DNA from 3 places in the Providencia sp. Marseille-Q8014 genome. Region 3 is predicted to be linked to each of the others. Evidence: predicted binding sites of a transcription regulator. Region 3 holds the regulator's gene; each other region holds the start of a gene.
The links. The regulator LexA, encoded in region 3, represses DNA repair genes until DNA is damaged. The targets are predictions, from matches to a motif close to TNCTGTATGTACATACAGNA.

Region 1 (5,701 bases), 950 kb from region 3:
CATTTTTAAACAGGAAATGTTGGCAATGAGGAAAGCGAGTGGCAAGGATATGGCCAAAATCGGGTGAGTGCACAGAACTTTCATCTTTTTGGCCATACCATAATGATACAGGGCATTGGATCTGTTCAGGTTGGAAAGGCCATGCTTGTAGCGTAATCAGCAAATCTTGAACATAGCCTAAATTACCTTGTACAAAAGCACGGTTCATACATTCGGTGTAAGCTTCTAAAAAGGTGGCTTCATGATAAAGCTGTTGGTCGATTTCAGCACTACAATTGAGAATAAATGCCAATAGCCATGGTGCGCTGACATTTTTTTTCAACCAGTCAGCGAGCGCTTCAGGGCTATTTATGGCTTGCTCTTGCATATTAATCACATCAGAGCGTAGTCGTTCTCTCGTTGCTGGATGTTCAAATTGGTCTTGGCCTGAGACGATGGATAATGCATTCGGAGTGCCATAAAAAGCCAGTGCCATGGCAAATACAGCGCCCTGAGAAAAACCAATCACTGAGTAATGTTTGATTTGCTGAGAATGCAACAACACAGCGACATCTGCGGCAAAACGAGAAAGTGATTTTTGTGGATCTTGGGAAGAGTCCCCTAAACCCGCTCGTTCAGGCACAATCAATCGCAGCCCAAAACGGTTGAGGAATTCAATGCCAAAACCGAGTGTCCCACTCATACCTGCACCAGTACAAAAAATAACTGGAAAACCGGTTTTCGGCCCAGACTCATACCAACTCAAATGACGGCCATCAGGCAGTTGGAGTGAATTATGGCGTGTCGTGGTGAGCTGACGAGTATACATTGCTAATTCCTAACTTATGCTAAATCGAGGGTGTACTACCATAAATGTGATGAGTGACACAAAGGATATAGGAGATTTTATTGAAATAATAATAGCCATAAAAGAATAGTAAAATAATAATGAGGTATATTGCAAAGCTATTCATTAAAAAAAGATAAGCTACTCATTTAATTAGGAACGAATATGGGGTTTTCAGAAGCGGACAAACAGTGTTTACTCGCGGTAAAAGGGGTAGGGCCGACGGTGATGAGTCGATTAGAACAAATGGGATTCTCGACGTTATCTCAGCTAAGTGAAGCATCCTATGAGGAAATTTTGCGGTTAGGCGCTGAACTCACAGGGTCTAGCTGTTGGAAAAACAGCCCACAGGCTAAGAAAGCAGTGGAAGGAGCCATTAACGCCGCTAAGATGGCCACTAAATAGCGAGTGGTTTCAAGGCTCCTGATTGATGAATAAGCGAATGTGATCCCAGCCGTATTCGCGAACGATAAAATGTGTTGATAACAAATAGAGACTTTAGTTATCTTGGCTTGAGCTGTTACCGGCGTATCTTGAGTAAACGCGGATAGCGGTGTCATCATATATACATTTTCTTTTTAACCGAGTTGAAAATGCCTAGCGAGAAGAGGGGCTGTAAAATCTTTCTTAAGATAAAAGCCTCTCGGTAATGTCATGATAGTTTGCCCAAACTCACCAATTCCTTCTGTTAATGCTTTACTGTTAGCGGCTTTAGGGCGTATTTGTAGCACTTGTCCATGCCGTGCAGTGATGGTTTCAACCTTCCCAAGAACAATCAGATCCATCAATTCTTCCCAATCTTGACGTAGCAATTGCTCTTCCAGTGGTGAGGGACTCCATAGTAAAGGCGTCGCCACACGACGCTGTGCAAGAGGAATTTGGCGCTCTCCTTCAATAGGAAACCACAGTACCCGAGACAGCTTTCGACAAACATGGCTGTTTTCCCAAGTCAACCCACTATTGCCCGTTAAAGGCGCAACGGAAACAAATGTTGTTTCCAGTGGCACACCATGACGATCGATAGGAATCGTTTTTAATTCGACGCCAATTTCAGCAAAATCTTGTTCAGGCTTACTTCCTGCACTAGCCCCTAGAAAATACTCTAGCAACATGCCGACCCAGCCTTTGTCGCGCTTTAAATCAGGGGGGATTGGTAATCCTGCATATTCAGCCAATTGGCCCAGCGTATAACCAGCAAGGGCTTGCGCTCTCGCCATTAAAACAGACTCATTTTCAGGTGGTGGTGGCGGTAAAAATGGCATAATGCGATTAAATAATAATCAAAAAAAGTTCACAGGGTAGAGAAAGTATATCACTTTTTACACCAGATAATTAATGCATTGATATATAAGATAATAATAGAAGACTTAACCACATTATCTTTAACGAAAAATAGGTTATTCACGTTCATCCCATAATAATCACAGGATCATTCACTAGGTTATCCACAGATTTATTGGATAACTGTGAAAAACTTTAATTACTGTGTGCATTTACAGGCTTGACTTACCTGTTTTTTTGAACCTAATCACACAACTTGCCTAAGTTAAGCGCATTACTTGTGGATAAATCATACATTGATTGATCTTTGTTCATTTGAACTCCTAATGAATAAAGTCGAAAACATAAACAGGAGATAACAGGATGGAATGTAAGTATCTTATTGTTTTAAAATGAGTTAGTAATGCGTGAGGATTTTCTTGAAGAAGTGACCTGTAGGATATACCCTGATTACTATCGGGTTGTTCACATGGATATCCACAGAAAAAGTGAATAACATCCTTATTATTCATCTATGGTGTTCATAACTTTTATGATTTCTGTGCATTATCCTCAGAAGGTTGAAACCATGCCGATTTAAAATCAAACCAACCGAACGTATTCATCCTTGCTCCACGCATGGTTTTTTGTCCTTGAAGCTCTAACCAATGATGGAAGATTGGATGAAAAATCTGTGAATCAACTAAGCTTTCACACCATGCTTCGACATTAAGTGATTGTTGTCGCCAATTTGACAGCTCCTCTTTGAGGGGGGAGCCTAAACATTCACGAAATAATGGCATTTCATATAAAGTGGCAAAAATTGAAAATTCGAGAGGTTTAAAGAAGTTGGCTGTCGCAAGCCAAATATCACTTTCTGCTGTGCCATTGAACCATTCAGGGTAATTAACAATGTTTATTTTTAATTCGATACCTTGCGTTTTCAATACACGCTTCATTATTTGGCTGATAGCATAAAACTCGTGGTGTTGATGATAGAAAGTGACCGTCAATTCGGTTAAATCAGCTGGCTTAGGTAATAGCGTTAACATGCGACTATGATGCCAATGCAGTAATAGCCCATAAGCGGGAGCCCAGTGCCGCTGATAAAATGATTCACAATGCGCGAGCAGATTGATTGGTGTTAAAAAACTGCATAGCCATTGACGTATATCACAACGCTGCGCTAGGGCAGAGCGTTGATCCATCAATAAAAAGTAGCATCCTTCTTCCATACGACTTTCTAACGAATCATTTGGTTTGCTGTCACTGTCCATCTTTAATGTGGTACACACCATTTGCTCAGATAATTCAGGCACGACCCAAATAGTGACCTCATCAAGTAGTGCACGGTAGCCAAAATAGCGGTCAAATGCAGTGATTGTCAGTTTTTGCGGTAAGTTTTTTTCAACCAAAAAAGGGCCTGTACCAATAGGTATTTGCTCAAAATTGTCAAAAGACTCCCACTCTTTGGGGAGAATGGCAGCATGAGGACTCCCTAATAGTAAAGGTAGCTGCTTGTCGACTTCACTTAATTGAATATCAATGACATTGGGAAGAGGGGAGGTGACAGATTTAATATGTGAAAATAATGGCCAGCACTGCTGTAAACGCATCAATGAACTAATAATATCATCGACTAGCATCTCTCTACCGTGGTGAAAGTAAATACTGGGTCTTAAGTAAAAACGCCATTCAGTGTCATTTATCATTTGCCAATAATGAGCGATACCATTTTCGACTTCCCCTTTTTCCTCATTTATATGCGTTAATCCATTAAATATCTGACTCATTAAGTGAATTTCAGAACGCCTCATGGGGGTTCCTGGTAGCAAATTAGGGAAATCACGGTAGTAGATGATGCGTAAAAGATTCTTACCTTGCCGATAACTGCGTTCTAATTCAGAGAGAACCATTTGGCGGATTGTTTCTTTATCTCCCACTAAAGCAACAAGTTTTTCAATGCTTTCTTCTTTTAGCAAACGCTCCGCTTGGGCTTGCTGTAACTCTAATCCATTAACATGAAAGAGTAAGGTTGAACGTTTCCCTCTGCCTGCTTCGGCTTGCCAACTGAGCCACCCATGAGATTGCATGCTATTTAATAAAGTGCGGACGTGGCGTCGAGAGCAAAACAGTGTATCGGCAATATGTTGCAATGTGGTTTCACTATCTTGACCCTGAAAGTGTTGCCAAAGACGGACGAATTGTGTTTGTAAGCGAGAACTGGACATAAAAGAGGAACTCCGGCAATGATTACATCAATTTTTATTTCCCAATATCCATTTGATAATAGACACCAGTAAGTAGCTCGTTAGGCCTGTTAATTGGCAGGCTGACTCCCAGAATTATTGAGTAATGGTAATTTACCAGCCGATAGCAGCATTATCGGCTTTTTTTGTTGCCTTTATTTTGAATACTGTTATTGGATTTAGTCTACATAATAATGAGGATGATTTTAGAGTAAATCATGATGTAGGGGTAGGCTTATTCACTATTTATAAGATAAAACGCCCACAGAAGGTGGGCGTTTAGAAAGTGGTTGTTAATGCTTAGCGCATAAATGAAGGAATTTTCTGCTCATATTGCTTAATTTGATCAGCATGCTGCAAGGTCAAACCAATGCTATCAAGGCCATTCATCATGCAGTGACGACGGAAACTATCAATCTCAAAATGATAAGTTTTATCGCCTGCTTGAACCGTTTGCTGCTCTAAGTCAACCGTGAATTGGCAACCTTCATTGTTTTGCACATAGTTAAACATTTCGTCAACTTCTGCATCGCTCAGTTTTATTGGTAACAATTGGTTATTGAAAGAGTTACCGTAAAAAATATCAGCAAAACTAGGTGCAATAACCACCTGGATACCAAAGTCAGTTAAGGCCCATGGCGCGTGCTCTCTAGAGGAGCCACAGCCAAAGTTTTCGCGGGCGAGTAGAATACTCGCACCTTTAAACACTGGCTTGTTTAATACAAAATCTGGGTTTGGTTGCTGTCCGGCGTCATCAAGAAAACGCCAATCATTAAACAGGTGTTGTCCAAATCCTGTACGGGTGACTTTTTGCAAAAACTGTTTTGGAATAATCGCATCTGTATCCACATTCGCCGCATCTAAAGGGGCCACAATGCCTGTATGGGTAATAAATTTTTCCATGATAAATGCTCCTTTAGGCGTGAATATCGCGGACATCCGCAAAATGACCATTAATCGCCGCTGCCGCAGCCATTGCAGGGCTAACTAAGTGAGTACGTCCTGCTCGACCTTGGCGACCTTCAAAATTTCGGTTACTGGTTGATGCACATCGTTCACCAGGGTTCAAACGGTCATTATTCATTGCAAGGCACATGGAGCAACCAGGTAAACGCCATTCAAAACCCGCTTCGATAAAGATTTTATCTAACCCTTCTTGCTCCGCTTGAGCTTTAACTGGGCCTGAACCGGGAACAACGATCGCTTGAACACCAGAAGCCACTTTTTTACCTTTAGCAATAGCTGCCGCAGCACGTAAATCTTCGATACGTGAATTAGTACAAGAACCAATAAACACTTTATCAATTTTTACGTCAGACAGCTTGATACCAGACTTTAACCCCATATAAGCTAAAGCTTTCTCAGC
Region 2 (5,701 bases), 2.5 Mb from region 3:
CAGGGACGACTCTCATTCCTTGGTTATTAAACCAAGAGCCCAAAGTCACAATTCCCTTAACCTTAGGCATGGTTGCGGCGGCTCTGACGGATCTCGATGATAGATTAACTGGCCGCTTAAAAAACTTAGTTATCACACTATGTTGCTTTTTTATCGCATCCGTCTCTATTGAATTGTTATTCCCACATCCAATACTTTTCTTCTTTGGTCTGGCAATTTCAACCTGTGGATTCATTCTATTGGGCGCATTAGGTCAACGCTATGCTACGATTGCTTTTGGTGCGCTATTAATTGCCATCTATACCATGCTGGGAGTGCCTATTTTTGATACATGGTATCAACAACCTGCTTTGCTACTCATTGGTGCTATTTGGTATAACGTCTTGACCTTAATCGGCCATATTCTATTTCCAGTTAGGCCGTTGCAAGATGCCATTACGCAATGTTATCAGCAATTAGCGGCTTATCTTGATGCTAAAGCTAACCTATTCGACCCCGATTTGGAAGATGACTACCCGCAGTCAGTCTACGAGCTAGCACTCGTTAATAGCACATTAGTCAGTACGATGAATCAAGCAAAAATAGCGCTTCTTAGCCGACTAAAAGGTGATCGCGGACAAAAAGGCACCCGTACGACGTTGCAATATTATTTTGTGGCGCAAGATATCCATGAACGTGCCAGCTCATCACACATTCAATACCAACAACTGAGTCGCACCCTGCGCCACAGCGATATATTATTCCGTTTTCAACGTTTACTGAGTATGCAAGCAAGAGCTTGCCAGCAAGTCGCTCAATCAGTCCTATGGCGTAAACAATATCAACATAATCCACGCTTTGAAGGTACTTTCACTTACCTTGAAAACTCACTGCAATTACTTAAGCAACGCTCCCCAGCGATTCATGAAATAAAAGCGTTGTATAACTTACTCAAAAACTTGAAAGGTATTGACGTGCAATTGCGTGGGCTTAGCCTTGAACAGAATTCACGGCAACATCATAATAAACAAATTGAACAATTATCAGATGAGTCCCCTTCAGGTCTCAGTGATATTATTGCCCGCTTTAAACATCATTTAACGCCTAAGTCTGCACTTTTCCGCCATGCCGTTAGAATGTCACTCTTACTCTGTACAGGCTATCTCATTATCCAGTTATTTGATTTAGAAAGAGGATATTGGATTTTATTAACCAGTTTATTTGTTTGCCAACCTAACTATAGTGCAACCAAACGACGACTCGCACTACGGATAATCGGTACCCTCATCGGGATACTCGTTGGGTTACCTTTATTAAATTTTGTGCCTTCAATGGAAGGACAGCTGACCTTAATCGTTATTTCTGGTTTGCTATTTTTTGTTTTCCGTAGCAGCCAATATGCTCAAGCAACCCTATTTATTACCTTGCTTGTTCTCTTTTGTTTTAACCTATTAGGAGAAGGATTTGAGGTTGCTCTTCCTCGGGTCATTGATACTTTAATCGGTTGTTTTATTGCCTTTCTTGCAGTGAGCTTTATATGGCCTGATTGGAAATTTCGCCAATTACCTCAAGTGGTACAAAAAACCATGGACAGCAATTGCCGTTATTTAGATGCGATTTTGCAACAGTACTATCAAGGTAAAGATAATAGCCTTGAATACCGAGTAGCACGGCGAGATGCCCATAATAATGATGCAGAATTTGCTTCTATTGTTTCGAATATGGCATCAGACCCGAAGTCCTATCAAGTCACCCAAGAACAGGCATTTAGGCTTCTATGCCTTAACCATACATTGCTGAGCTATATTTCCGCCCTTGGTGCACATCGAGAGCAGATGCAAAATAAGGATAACCTCACGATTTTAAGTGATGCTATTTGCTATGTAGAAACCTCATTGCAAATCCTGACATTGGACGCTCAAGCCGAAGAGAAATCAGAACAGTTACGAGAAAGTATTACGCGTCGCATTGATAGCATATCCGTCAGTGATGATGAAAAAACAGTACTGATTATGGAACAAGCAAGATTATTACTGGAGCTTATTCCTGAAATCAAGGCTATGATCATACAAATTAATACGTCAGCAAATCATTATGTACACGAGCAAAATTAAGTCAGTTAGCCGATAAATAAAACAGATGAGCGGGTGTCAAAATGTGGCGAAACAGTGACATCCCCTCTCATCGTTTATCTCACCTTAATTAGCCCTACCCCACACTGTTATACCAATTGATCAATTCTTGTTTCATTTGTAATGGTAAAACAGCACTATGATAGCCTTCTATTGCCCCCGCTAATCCAATCAGTAATTTAATACTAGGAGAAAATCGCCCCAACTGTTTTAGCTTCAAAAAGCAAGCTTTCGCACCTATTGCTCGTAAATCATCAACTTTATGAATGCCGATTTTGCCTAATGCTCTCTCTACTGACATATTCATATTCGGTAAGTCTTTGATACGTAATACCGCTGATTGTTTTTGTTTTCGTTCTTCAATCGCAGAACGATAAGCTAACTCAATACAATGGAGCAATAACTCTTCATTTTCCCATATCTGCTCAGGGATCTGATAATAACGCAGTTCTAGCGGTATGCCTTTTTTGCTAAACACTAGCCGCCTAAGTTTAATAGATTCAAAGTAGCTTCTTGCAAAAAGACATCCACGTAAATATAAAAGGCCATCTAATGTTAACCCGATGATGGCACTATCGATGATTAGACAATATCCACCAAAGTGGTTTTTCTTTTTAAACTCACCAAAACGTTTTAATAGCTGATCTAATCGAGGATCATTCTTTTCCAGTAAAGACATACACCCAAGCTCCTTATGAGTATTCATCTACTTCCATCCTTGTATGTGAAACTATAAATATCCTAATTTTACAAACAATTAGCAGAAACCTATTCTGGGATGAACAGCCTAAAACTCCAAGAATATTGCAGATAAAAACACCAAAGTTGCGAAGCGCTTTGAAAAAATAGGCTTGATATTGTATGAATATACAGTTACTGTATATTCATACAGCTTGATTGGTGAGGTGAATTATGGCTATCTATTCTTGGAACAAAGCAACTGAACATTCTGTTAACCACAGTACGCAAGTCATGCCTTCAACACCACATATCCATGATGCCATGCAGCATGGTATGGTGAGTGAACTGGTTTATGATGAAAAACATCCTATTATGGATTACATCCTACTGCCAATGTTGCGCCAATTTGGTGTGCAATCTCGCTGGTTGCTTTGGTTGAGTCCAAATAAAAAGTTGAGTCGCCATTGGCTAGAGCAGTCTGGTTTACCTATAAATAAAATCATGCAATTAAGTAATATGCCGTCAATAACGACAATAGATGCAATGGAAAAGGCATTAAAGAGTGGTAATTACAGTGTCGTACTCGGCTGGCTTCCTGAATTAAATGAACAGGACTTTGCTCGATTACAAAGCGCGGCTCAAGAAGGTCATTCTATTGGCTTTATTATGCGCCCTCAAAAAACACATAATATTGCAAGTATCCATTCTGGACAGCTAAATAACCTAAAAATTCACTCTAACTATTATCACTAGCCAAGATTAAGAATATTCTTAGTAAATTTGACATTTGGATATAACAAGCTCAAAAAATGTAGAAAAAATAATTGAGATCAATGGGATAGATAATAATCAATCTAAAATTAGGTTATGTTTATCTCTCTGATTTATCCACTAAAATATGTTTTTTTATAACGATTTTTGCTTGCTCTACTTGTATCTTTTTAAGTTCGTTGTAGACTTTAGCTTGTTAAGGTTATGGCATTATTTTTTACTTTTTATAAATTTTTGTAGATAATGTCAGCGAAACCTAGCAAGTATTTTAAACCAATGGCGAATAATAAGGCTCATTGAAGCCATGCCTATATTGGATGATAACGAGGCGTAAAAAATGAAAAAGACAGCTATCGCAGTAGCAGTGGCAGTAGCAGCTTTCGCAACTGTTGCGCAGGCAGCTCCAAAAGACAACACTTGGTATACCGGTGCTAAACTGGGTTGGTCTCACTATGAAGACACAAGCTTTACTCCAGTTGATCGTAATGCAACTGTAGGTAACAGTACTGACCGTGATACTTTCGGTGCTGGTGCATACGCAGGTTACCAATACAACCAGTACATGGGCTTCGAGCTTGGTTATGACTGGTTTGGTAAAATGAAATACAAAGGTGCTGGTAACAACGGCGACCTGAAATCAATGGGTGTTTCTCTGACGACCAAACTAAGCTATCCAGTAATGGATGACTTAGACGTTTACACTCGTTTAGGTGGTATGGTATGGCGTACTGATGTTAAAGCACATCAAGAAGGTCAACCAAATTACAAAGAAAACGACACTGGCGTTTCTCCTGTATACGCACTGGGTGTTGAATATGCAATCACTCCAAACTGGGCGACTCGTTTAGACTACCAGTGGGTGAGCAACATCGGTGATAACGATAACTTGGGCGTACGTCCAGACAACGGCATGCTGAGCGTTGGTCTAGCATATCGTTTCAACCAAGAAGCAGCGCCAGTTGTTGAGCCAGCGCCAGTTGTTGAGCCAGCTCCAGTTGTTGAGAACAAACGTTTCACTCTGCGTTCAGACGTTCTGTTCAACTTCAACAAAGCAACTCTGAAGCCAGAAGGTCAGCAAGCACTGAACGAACTGTATAACGAACTGAGCAGCATCGACCCAACTCAAGGTCGCGTACTGGTAGTTGGTTTCACAGACCGTATCGGTTCACAAAACTACAACCTGCCACTGTCACAAAAACGTGCTCAGTCAGTTGTTGACTACCTGGTAGCTAAAGGCGTTCCAGCTAGCGCAATCGCTGCTGAAGGTCGTGGTAAAGAAGATCCAGTAACTGGTAACAAATGTGACAACGTTAAAGGCCGTGCTGCTCTGATCGAGTGTCTGGCACCAGACCGTCGCGTTGAAATCGAAATCCAAGGTACAACTGAAGTTGTAACTCAACCAGGCGCTTAATAACAAGTTCCTCGGTCGAATTTCGATCTGAACACAAAAAACCCCATTTCGATGGGGTTTTTTTTATCTCTAAAGTCACTTAAAGCAGGCGATAGTCTAAGTCTTATCCCGTCACAACTAGGCTTTGCTTATATCCCAGTCAGTGAAGCGTCAATGATTACATCTTTTACTCATAGAGCATCGCGATCTTAGTTGATCATTCAATAACAACAAACGATCAATATTACGGCTTGTTAGTATTTGAATTACCTAAAATCGCTTGCAGATCTTCTTTTAATAAGCTCATTTGGCTTTCATACTTATCCTTATGCTCTGCATCCTCGATCAACTGAATGATCGTTTCCGATAATGTTTTATTGCGCTTAACGGCAAGATTAGATAATCGCTGCCAAACAGAAAAATCAAGATCAATAGACTTTTTTCTCGTATGCGGATGCTCTGCATTGAAATGGCGTTTACGCCTAGCGCGAATACTCTGTTTCATACGATTATCTAATTGTGGATTCATATGTAAATTAATCCACTTCATAACATCTGTCGGCCGATTCTCCATTTTTAACAGCAAGGCAATCGCTTCATCTTCTGCACTTCTTTCAATATATCGAGTGATTGCCTCACCACTTCTGGACTTCTTCACCAGATAATCCCATTTCCAGCCACATTCTAGATTTTCAAGCTGTTGATATTTCATAATTTTTCCCGACGAAGATCGAATCTAGTTTTATAT
Region 3 (5,701 bases):
GTAAGACCAAAAGGTGATGGATATTATTGCGATAATAGGTCATTAAAACAGCATTTTCACGAGGCAGAATAATAATATCCCCCATGCTATCTTTTTCGACTTCAAATTTATCCATCTGCAAAGCATGTTCTAACAATTGCTCGGCGGTTTTATTGGGTGTCGTTGTATCCGCAGTATAAGGAACATTACGTAATAATTGCAGGTAACATTCGACTTGCTCAATCAGTTGTTCACGCGTTAGAGAGCGTTGACGTGAAGCCAGTAGTGCCGTTGAACAAAGGTTAATCGCATTGGCAGCCGCTGCGTTATTGATATTCACCATAATATTATCGGCCAAACCACTCACAACAGGGTTTAACCAACTTGGTCTTTGAGGCTCAATAGGATCGATAGAATCACGCCAATGAGGCACATGTTTCGTTAAATACTGTGTTAACGAAATCGGCTGGCCAAAATTAACGTAGCCTTGACCTAAATTACGTAATTTACGCAGGCCTCGTACCATCGAAAAGAAGCCTTCCTTCTCCTTTTCAGCACCTCGTAGCTCTTTTGCATAGGTCCCTACCTCCATGACATGTTCATAACCAATATAAATCGGTACGATAGTAATAGGGCGAGAGTCACCACGTAGCATGGCCTGTAGTGTCATCGACAGTGTGCCTGTTTTGGGTTGCAACAAGCGACCTGTGCGAGAGCGTCCACCTTCAACAAAGTATTCAATGGAATAACCCCGTGCAAACAGCTCACTGAGATATTCACGAAATACGGTCGAATAAAGTTTGTTTCCTTTAAACGTACGGCGTATAAAGAAAGCGCCTAAATGGCGGAAAATTGGACCTGCTGGCCAAAAGTTTAAGTTGATACCTGCCGCGATATGAGGGGGGACCAACCCTTGATGATACAGAACATAAGAAAGCAATAAGTAATCCATATGACTACGATGTGATGGCACATACACAATTTCATGGCCATCTTGCGCTAACTGACGAACGCGTTCCGCATGCTGAACATTGATCCCTTGATATAAACGGTTCCAAGTCCAGCCTAATACTCTATCCGTCAAGCGTATTGCTTCATAAGAGAAGTTAGCCGCAATTTCTTCCATCATATTGACGGCATTTTGCTGTGCTTTCTTCAGTGGAATTTTTTTACTACGTGCTTCATCTTCAACCGCTTTTTCAATCGCTTTTGAGGTTAATAGCTTATTGAAAAGATCTTGGCGGGCAGGCAGTTTCGGACCAACCGCCGCGAGGCGTTGACGTGAATAATGGATACGGGCAACACGTGCTAGTTTATTCGCAATAATCGTATCGGTACCATGCTCTTGCGCCATCACTCCCATGGATACGGTTGGCGAAAAACGGACAAAACTATCTCGCCCAAGCCAAATCACGGCAAAGAATTTTTGGATACCGTTGAGTAAGCGTAAGGGGGGAGCCGGTGTATGGCCTTCTCGTCCAGGTGCACGACCAAACATCACGGATGCAGGTAGCATTTGAATATCGAGATTCGGATTACTACGATGCAAGTCTAGGTATGCATGGAATATTCTTACTGACTCTTTACGTGGGTTTGGTGAGTAGTAGCGAAAGACTCTCGGACCATCATCAATGAAGACATAGGCCGGTAATTTAGTGCCATTAATGTCATTATCGACCAACGGGTCAGGTAGACCGATCGATAAGCATTGGTGACGTAATGTTAAAAGGTCAGACTTGGAATGATAAGGCAACACGTATAACGTGGGCCGGCTGGTGTCCAATTCCAGTTCTGATATCGGGTCTGTTGGAACGAGTTTACTCTTTACCAGTAATTTAAGTGGTAAATTCAACGTGTTGTAATATATTTTACGCCATAGTGACATAAATGATTATAGCCTCTTGTTAACAATGCTTCGCAAGCATACCAGAAATCAACTGGCAAATGATTAACTTTGACCGCAAAAAATGATTATTGTTTGTAATTTTGAGGAATAAATATGGCGAACCAAACTAAGGGATTGACTCGTGTAATAAAGGCTGCGGGGTATTCCCTTAAAGGATTAAAGGCGGCTTGGATTAATGAAGCGGCCTTTCGGCAGGAATCTGTTGCGGCATTGATTGCCGTCATTATCGCGCTGTGGTTGGATGTGAGTTATATCGATCGATTATTGTTGATCAGTTCTGTTGTGCTGGTGGCGATTGTTGAATTACTGAATAGTGCAATTGAAGCGGTGGTTGATCGCGTGGGCAGTGAATATCATGAATTGTCTGGTCGAGCTAAAGATATCGGTTCTGCCGCGGTGTTTGTGACCATTGGACTCGCGTTGGTTATTTGGGCAACCGTTTTATGGCAACACTATTTTGCTGGCTAATGTAGAAATTGTCGCAAATCGATAAATCCTTGATGAGCTTTCAACAAATATGGCACTTCAGTGATTTAAGTGTTTCAAAACTTCATTTACCTGTATATACTCACAGTCTGACTGTATAAACAAACAGGGGAACGAGATGAAAGCACTGACGGCTAGACAACAGCAGGTTTATGATCTGGTGCGCGATCACATTTCTCAGACGGGTATGCCACCTACACGCGCTGAAATAGCAGCAAGCCTTGGTTTTCGTTCGCCTAATGCGGCAGAAGAGCACCTTAAAGCCTTGGCACGTAAAGGGGTCATTGAGATTGTTTCAGGGGCTTCTCGTGGTATCCGTTTACTACTTGAAGAAGAAAATGATGCTGAAGTTCAGGGGCTTCCTTTGATTGGACGTGTTGCTGCTGGCGAACCTCTATTGGCTCAAGAGCACATTGAAAGTCATTATCAAGTGGATCCTGCTCTATTTAAGCCCCATGCTGATTTTTTATTACGTGTTAATGGTATGTCAATGAAGGACATTGGGATTATGGATGGCGACCTTTTAGCTGTGCATAAAACACAAGATGTCCGTAATGGGCAAGTGGTTGTTGCACGTATTGAAGATGAAGTGACTGTGAAACGCTTTAAGCAGCAAGGTAACCGTGTTGAGTTAATCGCTGAAAATGCAGAATTTGCTCCGATTATTGTTGATCTGCGTCAGCAGAATTTTACAATTGAAGGGCTAGCGGTTGGCGTGATCCGTAATGGTGACTGGTGCTAATGTTAGCGCCATAAAATACCCTCAAAAATATTGCTGGCAGATTTACTATGTATCTATTTTAGGAGTCTGCCTGCGATACCTTTCTTTTACTCATTAGTGAGTTTATCTGTGCACCCGACTTATTAAGAGACATAAAATATTACACTCTACTATAGTGTGTTTTGTCTATTTTATTGTCTTAGTGATTACTTTTTCTTTGTCTTAATAGGTTGTTCATGGTCATGATGACAATGCTCATGGTCTTTACAGCTAGCTAACTCACTGCATACTCGGCATAAACCATGGTTCTCAACGACGGTATGACGGAGTTGAAATTGATTTTGATTAGCTAAATCTAAAATAGCAGCTTCTATGGTTCCGCAATCACTTTCTGCTACGCCACCGCAATGATCACAAATCAACATGACTGAGATATGGCTAGGATTGTCAAAGTGATGGCAGATAACATAGCTATTTGTCGATTCGATTTTATGAATAAAGCTCTGTTCCATTAAAAATTCAAGCGCACGATAGACTGTTGGTGGCTTGGCTTGAGGCTCGACTTCACGCAGCAAATCGAGCAGGTCATAAGCACTTATTGCACCGTGTTGTTGCGCTATTAGCCGTAGAACGGTTTCCCGCTGAGGCGTTAGCCTAACACCTCTTGATTGGCAAATTCTTTCGGCCATCACTAGCAGCTTATCCTCACTCATTATTTTCATGGTCGTTGACCCCACAGCAAAAATCCCAATGATAGTGAAGACAAGTTTACCATAACTTTATGATACATAGAGACTGAAATGAGAATGAATAAAAAGTGAGGCTTAGAAAAAAGCGTATTAGGAAAAAATCACAACCATTTAATATTCAAATAAATAAATCACATCTCACAATATACGTTAATATTGTATTTTAAGCATGTTACTAAAAGTGAGTGAAATAGGGTTATAAATGGCACCATTATACTCTGGTGCAATAAGTAATTTATTATCACGATAAAAACAAAACCAATACAAAATAATAACAATTAAAATGTAACTTTAAATTTAAAAAGTAACCTTCAGTAACACATTTCAATTGGGAGTTTTCTTATCTAAATTTTTCCCTATAGATTTTTATTTTGTTTTTATTGCTTTTTTATTTTTTAATTCTTATTTTTTGTTTTTAATCTATTGATGTCATTGTTTTTTGCTGTTACTGCGTGTTTCCTTATAAAAAAACGACTTTCTTTTTAGAAAAAATTATTAAGTTTTTATAAATACAAACTTACATTTTTATATATATTTTTCTAATTATTACTACTTTTAGGAGTTGGTGCTGCCTTTTTTAATGGTTGAAAACTGAAAATAAGAAAATAACAACATAATTGACTGTCCGTGTTTCGTATTCCGGTTAATTTTGACAAAAAATATCGTGTGTGTAGGATTGTCTATAGAAAATATGGGTCATCAAAGTATGGGTAATCCAGTTCTGTTTGAGTTTTGTGGAATATATATTGATTATTTACTTCAACGTTGAAAAAGGTTGGAGAAAAAAGGATTTTACCTCATTAAATATTCCATGTTTAAAGTAACAAATTGAATATTTCAATTTTTTCTTTTTATAAAAATAAATTAAATGAATTAATTTATTTATTTTAAAAAAATCTCTTCCTAAAAGGTTCTAGTGGAATAAGGAAATTTTCACTAATGCTAATTCTAATCGAAAATGAGCTTATGGGTTCATTTCTTTAGAGTTTATCGGGATAGAGAATGCTACTTCCTACATATCTAAAGGAAATCTTTATGAAATTTAATAAATTAGCGGTAAGTTTGGCATTAGGTTTAACTATGGGTGTTTCTATGACTGCGATGGCAGATGATCCTGCTCCAGTTGAAAGCTCACAAGGTAAAATTCAATTCACTGGTTTCATCAATGATGTACCTTGTTCAATTGATGATGATAACCTGAATCAAACTGTTCGTTTTGGTGAAATCGCATTGCACGAATTAACATCTGGTAAGTTCCGTTCAGATAGCCGTCCATTTGATATCGTGCTGAAAAATTGCTCAACTGAAACGTACAAAAACGCAAAAATCACCTTTACGGGTGGAACAATTTCTGGTTTCACAGGCTTTACCGGTGAATTACTTGGTTTAGGTAAAGTACAGAACGCGGGTATTGTTATCACTGATGGTGGAAGCAAAATCGTTGAGTTCGGTAAACCATTCCCAGGTACTGGTAATGGCTATGACCTAAATAACGGTGATGGTTCAGAAACAACTCTGCATTTCGAAGCTTATGTGAAAGGTAACGAAGATCCTAATAACAAAGCAACAACAGGTCGTTTCGATACTGTTGCTAACTTCAAAATCATTTATCAATAAGACTTAATGTGTCCAACATATGGCGTATTTGCGCCATATGTTGATGACCTTATTTTATCTATTCTTATTAGTGGGTTAGTTAAATGAAAAGCATGAAATTAAATGTAATAACAAAAATAATGCTTTTGATGCTAATTCCAACGATAGTTTGGTCTGAAGAGGCTATCGACTTTAATACGGATTTTCTAGATGGTGAGGGAACTGAAAATATAGATTTCAGTAAGTTTTCTCATGCCAATTATG

Region 1: mutH (DNA mismatch repair endonuclease MutH) is a predicted target of LexA. The motif match lies at 2,308-2,327, and genes of this name have one in related genera.
Region 2: sulA (SOS-induced cell division inhibitor SulA) is a predicted target of LexA. The motif match lies at 2,986-3,005, and genes of this name have one in related genera.

What each region holds. Positions count from the first base shown of each region.
Region 1 covers NZ_CBCOPT010000001.1:1,429,847-1,435,547, forward strand. The annotation lists gene ACWPW6_RS06170 (alpha/beta fold hydrolase) at 1-808, opposite strand, end outside; gene ACWPW6_RS06175 (helix-hairpin-helix domain-containing protein) at 992-1,231, shown strand; gene mutH (DNA mismatch repair endonuclease MutH) at 1,405-2,088, opposite strand; gene sgrR (HTH-type transcriptional regulator SgrR) at 2,638-4,317, opposite strand; gene leuD (3-isopropylmalate dehydratase small subunit) at 4,636-5,238, opposite strand; gene leuC (3-isopropylmalate dehydratase large subunit) at 5,252-5,701, opposite strand, start outside.
Region 2 covers NZ_CBCOPT010000001.1:2,930,391-2,936,091, forward strand. The annotation lists gene yccS (YccS family putative transporter) at 1-2,093, shown strand, start outside; gene ACWPW6_RS13000 (TfoX/Sxy family DNA transformation protein) at 2,188-2,817, opposite strand; gene sulA (SOS-induced cell division inhibitor SulA) at 3,024-3,545, shown strand; gene ompA (porin OmpA) at 3,901-4,974, shown strand; gene matP (macrodomain Ter protein MatP) at 5,198-5,665, opposite strand.
Region 3 covers NZ_CBCOPT010000001.1:476,281-481,981, forward strand. The annotation lists gene plsB (glycerol-3-phosphate 1-O-acyltransferase PlsB) at 1-1,864, opposite strand, end outside; gene ACWPW6_RS02040 (diacylglycerol kinase) at 1,979-2,353, shown strand; gene lexA (transcriptional repressor LexA) at 2,490-3,113, shown strand; gene zur (zinc uptake transcriptional repressor Zur) at 3,299-3,814, opposite strand; gene ACWPW6_RS02055 (fimbrial protein) at 4,877-5,458, shown strand; gene ACWPW6_RS02060 (fimbria/pilus outer membrane usher protein) at 5,542-5,701, shown strand, end outside.